2 regions of the Agrobacterium sp. genome follow, and region 2 is predicted to be linked to the other one. Evidence: predicted binding sites of a transcription regulator. Region 2 holds the regulator's gene; the other holds the start of a gene.

Region 1 (4,419 bases), 330 kb from region 2:
GGCCGGCGGCGGAGGCGCGCAGGCGCTTGTAGAGGCCCATCTCCTGCCAGCGCTTCACCGTTTCCGGTTCCTTCTGCGGCAGGCCAGCGCGCATCGGAAAATCCGTCTGCGGCAGATAGAGGGTGGAGGAGTAGTCCAGTTTTTCTGCGGTGTCGCTCATAATCGTACCGTTGTTGCGCGCCGTGTCGGTCGCGCCGTCTCAATTTCAAAGAGGGGCAAATACGGAAAGCGCCATGACAAATGCCATGACAAGCGCCAAAATCCCGGACCTTCCGGCTCGTCAGAGCGGGCGGAAGGCCGGGCCAATAATTCGGCCAATCTGAACTGTAAACTTCAACCGGTATTGGGACATGGCCGGTTGTTTATGCGGTTTTCCGGCAAAAAGGAAGAGAAAAGCGACGGCAATATAGCCCGGAATATGGGCTGACAGGTCTCATCAGATCAAAACGCAATCTTCGCATCCAACGCGCTGAGCGGGCGCACGCCCGATAACATCGCTCTCGCCTCTTCTTCATCGCGCCTGATCTGGGCGACGAGCGGATCGAGGCCATCGAATTTCAGTTCATCGCGCAGGTGACCGAAGAAGGAGACCGAACAGACCTCGCCGTACAGATCGCCGGAGAAATCGAAGACGAATGTTTCGAGCAGCGCCGCGCCGTTTTCGGTGACGGTCGGACGATAACCGAAGCTTGCCACGCCATCGTGGATAGAACCATCGGGGCGACGGAACCGCACGGCATAGATGCCGGCCTTCAGTTCCGTTTCCGGGGCGAGCGCCATGTTGGCGGTGGGATAACCCAGCGTGCGCCCCAGCTTCTGGCCGCCGATGACCTCGCTTTCCACCGTGAAGCGGTATCCGAGCAGGCCTGCGGCGCCTGCCACATCACCGTCGCACAGAAGCGAGCGGATACGGCTGGAGGAGACGACATCCGCACCCTCGTCGCGGAAGGCATCCACCAGCGTCACGTCAAAACCATGGCGTTTGCCGGCCTCCATCAGGAATGCCGGGCCGCCTTCGCGGCCCTTGCCGAAATGGAAATCGAAGCCGGTGACGACGGCGCTGGCATGAAGCCAGTCGACCAGGATGGATTGAACGAATTCCTCCGCCGAGCGCTGCGAAAATTCCCGGTCGAAGGGATATTCGATGACGGAGCGGAAACCGATGGCCTCAAGGATGCGCGCCTTCAAAGGCGCGGGCGTGAGGCGAAACACCGGCGTGTCGGGACGGAAGACGGAACGGGGATGCGGCTCGAAGGTCAGCACCAGCGCGGGAACGCCACGGGCTTCCGCCAGTTCCAGAGCACGATCCAGCACAGCCCGGTGGCCGCGATGCACGCCGTCGAAATTGCCGATGGCGATGACGCCGCCACGAAGAGCTTCCGGCAGCGGCTCCTTTTTTTCATTGCGGTGAAAGACGGTCATGGCAATCGATCCATTCCTGCGCCAGCTATTCCTCAGGCGAGATATCCTCAGGCGAGACGGGGCATCCACCAGCCGGGAGCAGCACCCTGCCCCTTGAGATAGGCGTTGAGAAGCGCCTCGTCCGTCTGGCCGTTCAGCGTATATTCGGCAGCGTGAATGCCGCCGCTGATATAGAGAAGGTTGAGACCGCTCGCAATCGCGCCCTTCACATCCGTCGGCATGCCGTCACCGATGGCGAGCACGCGATCCTTGGCGAAGGCGCCGCGCACTTCCCTGGCCGCAGCTAAGCAGGCTTCATAGATCGGCGCATGCGGCTTGCCGGCAATGCGGACTTCGCCGCCGAGCTGTTCGTAATAGGCGGCCATGGCGCCGGCGCAGGGAATGATGCGCTCGCCGCGTTCCACCACCAGATCGGGGTTGGCGCAGATCATCGGCACCTTGCGGGCAATGAAGCCCTTGAGCATTTCGGTATAGTCTTCGGGCGTCTCCGTCTCGTCGTCGAAGAAGCCGGTGCAGACCACGGATTCCGTTTCCGCCTCGCCGACACATTCGACATCGAGACCTTCCAGCAGCGGCATGTCCCGTTCCGGGCCGAGCAGGAAGACCTTTTTCGGGCCTTCCGCGATCAGACCACGGGTAACGTCGCCCGAGGTGATGATGCGGTCATAGGCCTCATCAGGCACGCCGAGAACGCGAAGCTGGGCGATGACGCCGGGGGCGGGACGCGGCGAATTGGTGATGAGCACCACCGTCTTGCCAGCCTTGCGCGCTTCCCGCAGCGCAACCGCCGCATCCGGAAAGGCGCTCACCCCATTGTGCAGCACGCCCCAGACATCCGAAAGAATAACGTCGAACCCATCAGTGATTTCGCCGAGAGTGAGAATGCGGTGGGCCATGAGATGCTTTCCGGATGCGAGAAGAGGGTGAGCGTCACATCGCAAAGCGGGACGCCGATGGCAAGGAAAAAAGCGGTGCGTGACCGGTCTTCGGCCCCGCCTGACGCAGCATGAACACAAATGTCCCGCAGATGGATGCGACGCGCATCGCGCGAAAAGAATGTCGTCATGGCGCGCATCCGCACATGGGAAATTTCTGTCATGGAACGCTGATAACCATAAGCCATGAAATTTTTCAGACAGGGCGTTCTTGACTCCGGCAGACGCCCTCCTTATCTCGGTTCCGCTGGCACTCGATAAAGGAGAGTGCTAACACCCATCAGGCGAGTTCCAAAAGCTCGCGCAGTCATTTGATCGAGGGATTAGGCAATGACAAGCACCAATTTCCGCCCGCTTCACGATCGCGTCGTGGTTCGTCGCGTTGAATCCGAAGCAAAGACCAAGGGCGGCATCATCATTCCCGATACCGCCAAGGAAAAGCCGCAGGAAGGCGAAATCGTCGCCGTCGGTTCCGGCGCTCGCGATGAGGCCGGCAAGGTCGTCGCTCTCGACGTCAAGGTTGGCGATCGCGTCCTGTTCGGCAAGTGGTCGGGCACCGAAGTCAAGCTCGACGGCGAAGACCTTCTGATCATGAAGGAAGCCGACATCATGGGTATCATCGGCTGATTTCGCCGAACCCATCGTTTCCTTAAATTTCAAGCCGGATCCATTCCGGCCGTTCGAAACCAGGAGTTTTGAAAATGGCAGCCAAAGAAGTCAAATTCGGCCGCTCAGCGCGCGAAAAGATGCTCAAGGGCGTCGACATTCTCGCTGATGCAGTGAAGGTCACCCTCGGCCCGAAGGGTCGTAACGTCGTTATCGACAAGTCCTTCGGCGCTCCGCGCATCACCAAGGACGGCGTTTCGGTCGCCAAGGAAATCGAACTGGAAGACAAGTTCGAGAACATGGGCGCACAGCTCGTTCGCGAAGTCGCTTCCAAGACCAACGACATCGCTGGTGACGGCACCACCACCGCGACCGTTCTGGCCCAGGCCATCGTTCGCGAAGGTGCAAAGGCAGTTGCTGCCGGCATGAACCCGATGGACCTCAAGCGCGGTATCGATCTGGCCGTTGCAGAAGTCGTCAAGGACCTTCAGGCCAAGGCCAAGAAGATCAACACTTCGGAAGAAGTTGCACAGGTCGGCACGATCTCTGCAAACGGCGAGCGTCAGATCGGTCTCGACATTGCTGAAGCAATGCAGCGCGTCGGCAACGAAGGCGTCATCACCGTTGAAGAAGCCAAGACCGCTGAAACCGAACTCGAAGTCGTCGAAGGCATGCAGTTCGACCGCGGCTACCTGTCGCCTTACTTCGTGACCAACCCGGAAAAGATGGTTGCGGACCTCGAAGACGCATACATCCTTCTGCACGAAAAGAAGCTTTCGAACCTCCAGGCTATGCTGCCGGTTCTCGAAGCTGTCGTTCAGACCGGCAAGCCGCTCGTCATCATCGCTGAAGACGTAGAAGGCGAAGCTCTTGCAACGCTCGTCGTCAACAAGCTGCGTGGCGGCCTCAAGATCGCTGCCGTCAAGGCTCCGGGCTTCGGCGACCGCCGCAAGGCCATGCTGGAAGACATCGCCATCCTGACCGGTGGTACCGTCATTTCCGAAGACCTCGGCATCAAGCTCGAAAGCGTTACCCTCGACATGCTCGGCAAGTCGAAGAAGGTTTCGATCTCCAAGGAAAACACCACGATCGTTGACGGCGCAGGCCAGAAGTCCGACATCGAAGGCCGCGTTGCCCAGATCAAGGCGCAGATCGAAGAAACCACTTCCGACTACGACCGCGAAAAGCTGCAGGAACGTCTTGCCAAGCTCGCTGGCGGCGTTGCCGTGATCCGCGTTGGCGGTTCGACGGAAGTTGAAGTGAAGGAAAAGAAGGACCGCATTGACGACGCTCTCAACGCGACGCGCGCTGCTGTTCAGGAAGGTATCGTACCGGGCGGCGGCGTTGCCCTGCTGCGTTCTTCCACGAAGATCACCGTCAAGGGTGCAAACGACGACCAGGAAGCCGGCATCAACATCGTGCGTAAGGCTCTGCAGTCTCTGGTTCGCCAGATCGC
Region 2 (4,419 bases):
GGAAGTTTTCGACGTCATCCTCCAGCGCGAGAAGCTCGGCTCCACCGGTGTGGGCCACGGCATTGCCATTCCGCATGGCAAGCTCAACAGTATTCACCAGATCACCGGCGTTTTCGCACGCCTTGAAACGCCGGTCGATTTCGAAGCGCTGGACGACCAGCCGGTCGATCTGGTCTTCCTGCTGCTTGCGCCCGAGGGCGCCGGCGCGGATCATCTGAAGGCTTTGTCCAGAATTGCACGCGCCCTGCGCGACCCTGAACTGGTGGCCAAGCTGCGTGCGACCGATTCCGACACAGCAATCTACGCCTTCCTCAATCAGGAACAGGCGACGGCGGCTTGATCGCAACCCGCCCCCTCAGTTTAACGGCAATAAAAAACGCGCCCTGAAGGCGCGTTTTTTATGACGTAAAGACAGATGCCTTACGCGTCTTTTTCATTGAGAGACGAGGTGCCCGGCTCGGCAGAGGCGGCTGTCTCCACCTTCGGGCCACCCTTGGCGACACCGACCATGGCGGGGCGCAGCACGCGATCGCCGATGGTGAAACCAGCCTGGACCACCTGCAGCACCGTATTGTTCGGAACCGCCGTATTCGGAATTTCGAACATGGCCTGATGGAAATTCGGGTCGAACTTCTGGCCCTCGGCATCGATCTTCTTCACGCCGTGGCGTTCCAGCGTCGACAGCATCGAACGTTCCGTCATCTCGACGCCTTCGATGAGGCCGTTGAGACCGGCTTCACCATTGGTCTTGAGCTCATCGGGAATGGCTTCGAGCGCACGGCGAAGATTATCGGAAACGGCGAGCATATCGCGTGCAAAACCTGCCAGGGAATAGGCCTTGGCATCCTTGACATCGCGTTCGGTGCGACGGCGAAGATTGTCCATCTCGGCCGCAAGTCGCAGGAATTTATCGCGCAGATCGGCGTTCTCAGCCTTGAGCAGCTCGACCGGATCGGGTTCTGCCGTTTCGGCCTGTTCTTCACCTGCCTGGGCAAGATCGACAAAATCTTCCGCGACGTCCGCGTCAGGTCCGGGCTTTTTTGTATCGTCGGTCATGACGTTCTCCAGATTTGAATATTGTTGGTTGCGCCCGATATCGAGCTTTGACGGGCAAAAATCAAGGCTTGCGGCGAAAAGCTTGCCGCATTCTCTGACCTTTGCGGGCTTGTCCTATCTTTGCTTGCGGGAAAGGCGCGCCATGATCTGCGCAGTATAATCCACCATTGGCACGATACGGGCATAATTCAGCCTGGTGGGGCCGATAACGCCGACCGCGCCCACGACGCGATTGTCCTCATCGCGATAGGGCGCGACGATCAGAGAAGAACCGGAGAGCGAAAACAGCTTGTTTTCAGAGCCGATGAAAATCCTGACCCCGGAGCCGCTTTCCGCGAGGTTGAGGATTTCGATGAGGTTTTCCTTGCGCTCCAGATCATCGAACAGCAGGCGCACCCGATCGATATCTTCTTCACCGGCGAGACCCTCCAGCAGGTTGGAGCGTCCGCGAACGATGAGGCGGCCAAGCTTGCCCTCCTCATTGTCACCCGCCCAGACGGCCAGACCGCGCTCGATGAGATCCTGCGCCAGCGTGCCGAGTTCCGATTGCAGTTCCGCCTGCTGCTTCTGGAACTGTGTCCGCAATTCCTGCAGCGTCTGGCCGGACAGATGGGCATTGATGAAATTCGCCGCCTCGATCAATTGCGATGACGAAATGCCGGCAGGCAATTCAATGATGCGGTTTTCGACCTGATTGTGATCGCCGACCAGCACGGCGAGCGCCTTGGTGGGCTCCAGCCTTATGAATTCCACATGTTTGAGGATGACATCATTCTTGGCGGTCAGCACCAGGCCGGCGCCGCGCGACATGCCTGACAGCATGCGGCTTGCCTCGGTCAACAACCCTTCCAACGACTGCTCGTGGCCGGCGACCGGCCCGATCTGACGGTCGATATTCGCCCTTTCTTCCGCGGGCAGATCACCCACCTGCATGAAGGCGTCGACGAAAAAGCGCAGCCCCGTCTGGGTGGGCAGGCGCCCGGCGCTGATATGCGGCGAATAGATGAGGCCGAGTTCCTCAAGATCGCTCATGACGTTGCGGACGGAGGCGGGCGAAAGCGACATCGGCAACAGCCGCGACAGGCTGCGGGATCCGAGCGGCTCACCCGTATCGAGATAGCCTTCAACGATGCGCCGGAAAATTTCCCGAGACCGTTCATCCAGCAATGATGCCTGATCTTTTGATAGCGGTGCGGAAAAACCCATTTCGTCCGTTCTTTGTCGTTCAAACCAGCTCGCATCAATATAATGCGTTGCAACGCCGCGGCAAAATGGAAATTGGCTTTGCAAAAGCCCGGAGCGCGCCTTAGAAGGCAGGGACCAACATGGAGAGTGGATCATATGCGGCCTTCAGGCAGAAAAACCGACCAGATGCGCAAGGTTTCCTTCGAGCGCAATTTCTCGAAACATGCCGAAGGTTCCTGTCTGGTGAAATTCGGCGACACGCATGTGCTCGTCACCGCAAGCCTGGAAGAAAAGACGCCGCCATGGCTGCGCAACAGCGGCAAGGGCTGGGTCACCGCCGAATACGGCATGCTGCCGCGCTCCACCCATGAGCGCATGAAGCGCGAAGCCGCTTCCGGCAAGCAGGGCGGCCGCACCCAGGAAATCCAGCGTCTCATCGGCCGCTCGCTGCGCGCCGTTGTTGATCTGCAGGCACTCGGCGAACGACAGATCAGCATTGACTGCGATGTCATCCAGGCCGATGGCGGCACCCGCACGGCCTCCATCACCGGCGCATGGATTGCGCTCCACGATTGCCTGAAGTGGATGGAAACCCGCAACATGATCAAGGTCGAGAAGGTTCTGAAGGACCATATCGCGGCGATCTCCTGCGGTATCTTCGCCAACCAGCCGGTGATCGATCTCGACTATCTCGAGGATTCCTCCGCCGAGACCGATGCAAATTTCGTCATCACCGGTTCCGGCGGCATCGTCGAGGTTCAGGGAACGGCGGAAGGCGCGCCCTTCTCCGAGGAAGAATTCCTGACGTTGCTCGGTCTTGCCAAGGCCGGATGCAGCGAACTGGTCGCCCTTCAGAAACAGGCCATCGCCTGAGCCGACAGGAAAACGTGATGCGCAAGCTCGATACCAGAACGATCGTCGTCGCCAGCCACAATAAGGGCAAGATCGCCGAAATCGCCGATCTGATCGGGCCTTTCGGTTTCTCCGCCAAATCGGCGGCGGAGCTGAATTTCTCGGAGCCGGACGAGACGGGCACCACCTTCGAGGAAAATGCCGCCATCAAGGCGCTTGCCTCCGCAAAGGCATCCGGTCTTCCGGCTTTGTCCGACGATTCCGGTCTGGTCATCGACGCGCTTGACGGTGCGCCTGGCGTCTATACCGCCAATTGGGCGGAGACGGCCGACGGCACCCGCGACTTCGCCATGGCGATGCAGAAGGTCGAGGATGCCCTTGCCGAGCGTGGCGCATCGAAGCTGGAAGATCGCACCGGCCGCTTTGTCAGTGTGCTGTGCCTTGCCTGGCCGGACGGGCATGTCGAATATTTCCGTGGCGAGGTGGAAGGCGCTGTCGTTTGGCCACCGCGCGGAACGAGCGGCTTCGGTTATGATCCCATCTTTAAGCCCGAAGGTTATGACACTACATTCGGCGAGATGAGCTCGGATGAAAAACACGGCTGGAAACACGGCGATGCCTTTGCGCTGTCGCACCGTGCCCGCGCCTTCAAGAAATTCGTAGAAACCTGCCTGGAGGCATGAACCCGATGGTCGGGGAGCATCAACTTTCTGCCCCCGGCGCATCGCTTCTGCCGGATACGGGCGATCCCGGTTTCGGGATCTATCTGCATTGGCCTTTCTGCGCGGCCAAATGTCCCTATTGCGATTTCAACAGCCATGTCCGCCACCGCCCGGTGGATCAGGAACGGTTTACGGCTGCCTTTCTCCGTGAAATGGAACATATGCGGACGCTGAGCGGCCCGCGCGTTGTGACCAGCATCTTCATGGGTGGTGGCACGCCATCACTGATGGACCCGCAGACGGTCGGCGCACTTCTCAATGGCGTCGCGCGCTTCTGGCATGTGCCCGATGGTATCGAGATCACCATGGAGGCCAATCCCTCCAGCGTCGAGGCGGAACGTTTTCGCGGTTATCGCGCGGCGGGCGTCAATCGTGTCTCACTCGGCGTGCAGGCGCTCAACGACCGGGACCTGAAGTTCCTCGGCCGCCTGCATGATGTTGCCGATGCCTTGAAAGCCATTCGGCTGGCGCGGGAGATTTTTCCGCGTATGTCCTTCGATCTCATCTATGCCCGCCCGAACCAGACGGTGGCCGAATGGGACGCGGAGCTGAAGGAGGCTGTCTCCTACGCGGTCGACCATCTGTCGCTCTACCAGTTGACAAT

What was found. The regulator HrcA, encoded in region 2, represses chaperone genes, less so after heat shock. The targets are predictions, from matches to a motif close to GTTAGCACTCNCNNNNNGNGAGTGCTAAC.
Region 1: groES (co-chaperone GroES) is a predicted target of HrcA. The motif match lies at 2,604-2,632, and genes of this name have one in related genera.

What each region holds. Positions count from the first base shown of each region.
Region 1 covers NZ_JCABZP010000014.1:590,294-594,712, reverse strand. Annotated here, with positions in the region: gene ileS (isoleucine--tRNA ligase) at 1-160, opposite strand, end outside; gene AC5I5B_RS14585 (bifunctional riboflavin kinase/FAD synthetase) at 442-1,422, opposite strand; gene AC5I5B_RS14580 (TIGR01459 family HAD-type hydrolase) at 1,470-2,318, opposite strand; gene groES (co-chaperone GroES) at 2,688-2,984, shown strand; gene groL (chaperonin GroEL) at 3,059-4,419, shown strand, end outside.
Region 2 covers NZ_JCABZP010000014.1:257,184-261,602, reverse strand. Annotated here, with positions in the region: gene ptsN (PTS IIA-like nitrogen regulatory protein PtsN) at 1-340, shown strand, start outside; gene grpE (nucleotide exchange factor GrpE) at 421-1,056, opposite strand; gene hrcA (heat-inducible transcriptional repressor HrcA) at 1,171-2,262, opposite strand; gene rph (ribonuclease PH) at 2,398-3,114, shown strand; gene rdgB (RdgB/HAM1 family non-canonical purine NTP pyrophosphatase) at 3,132-3,776, shown strand; gene hemW (radical SAM family heme chaperone HemW) at 3,782-4,419, shown strand, end outside.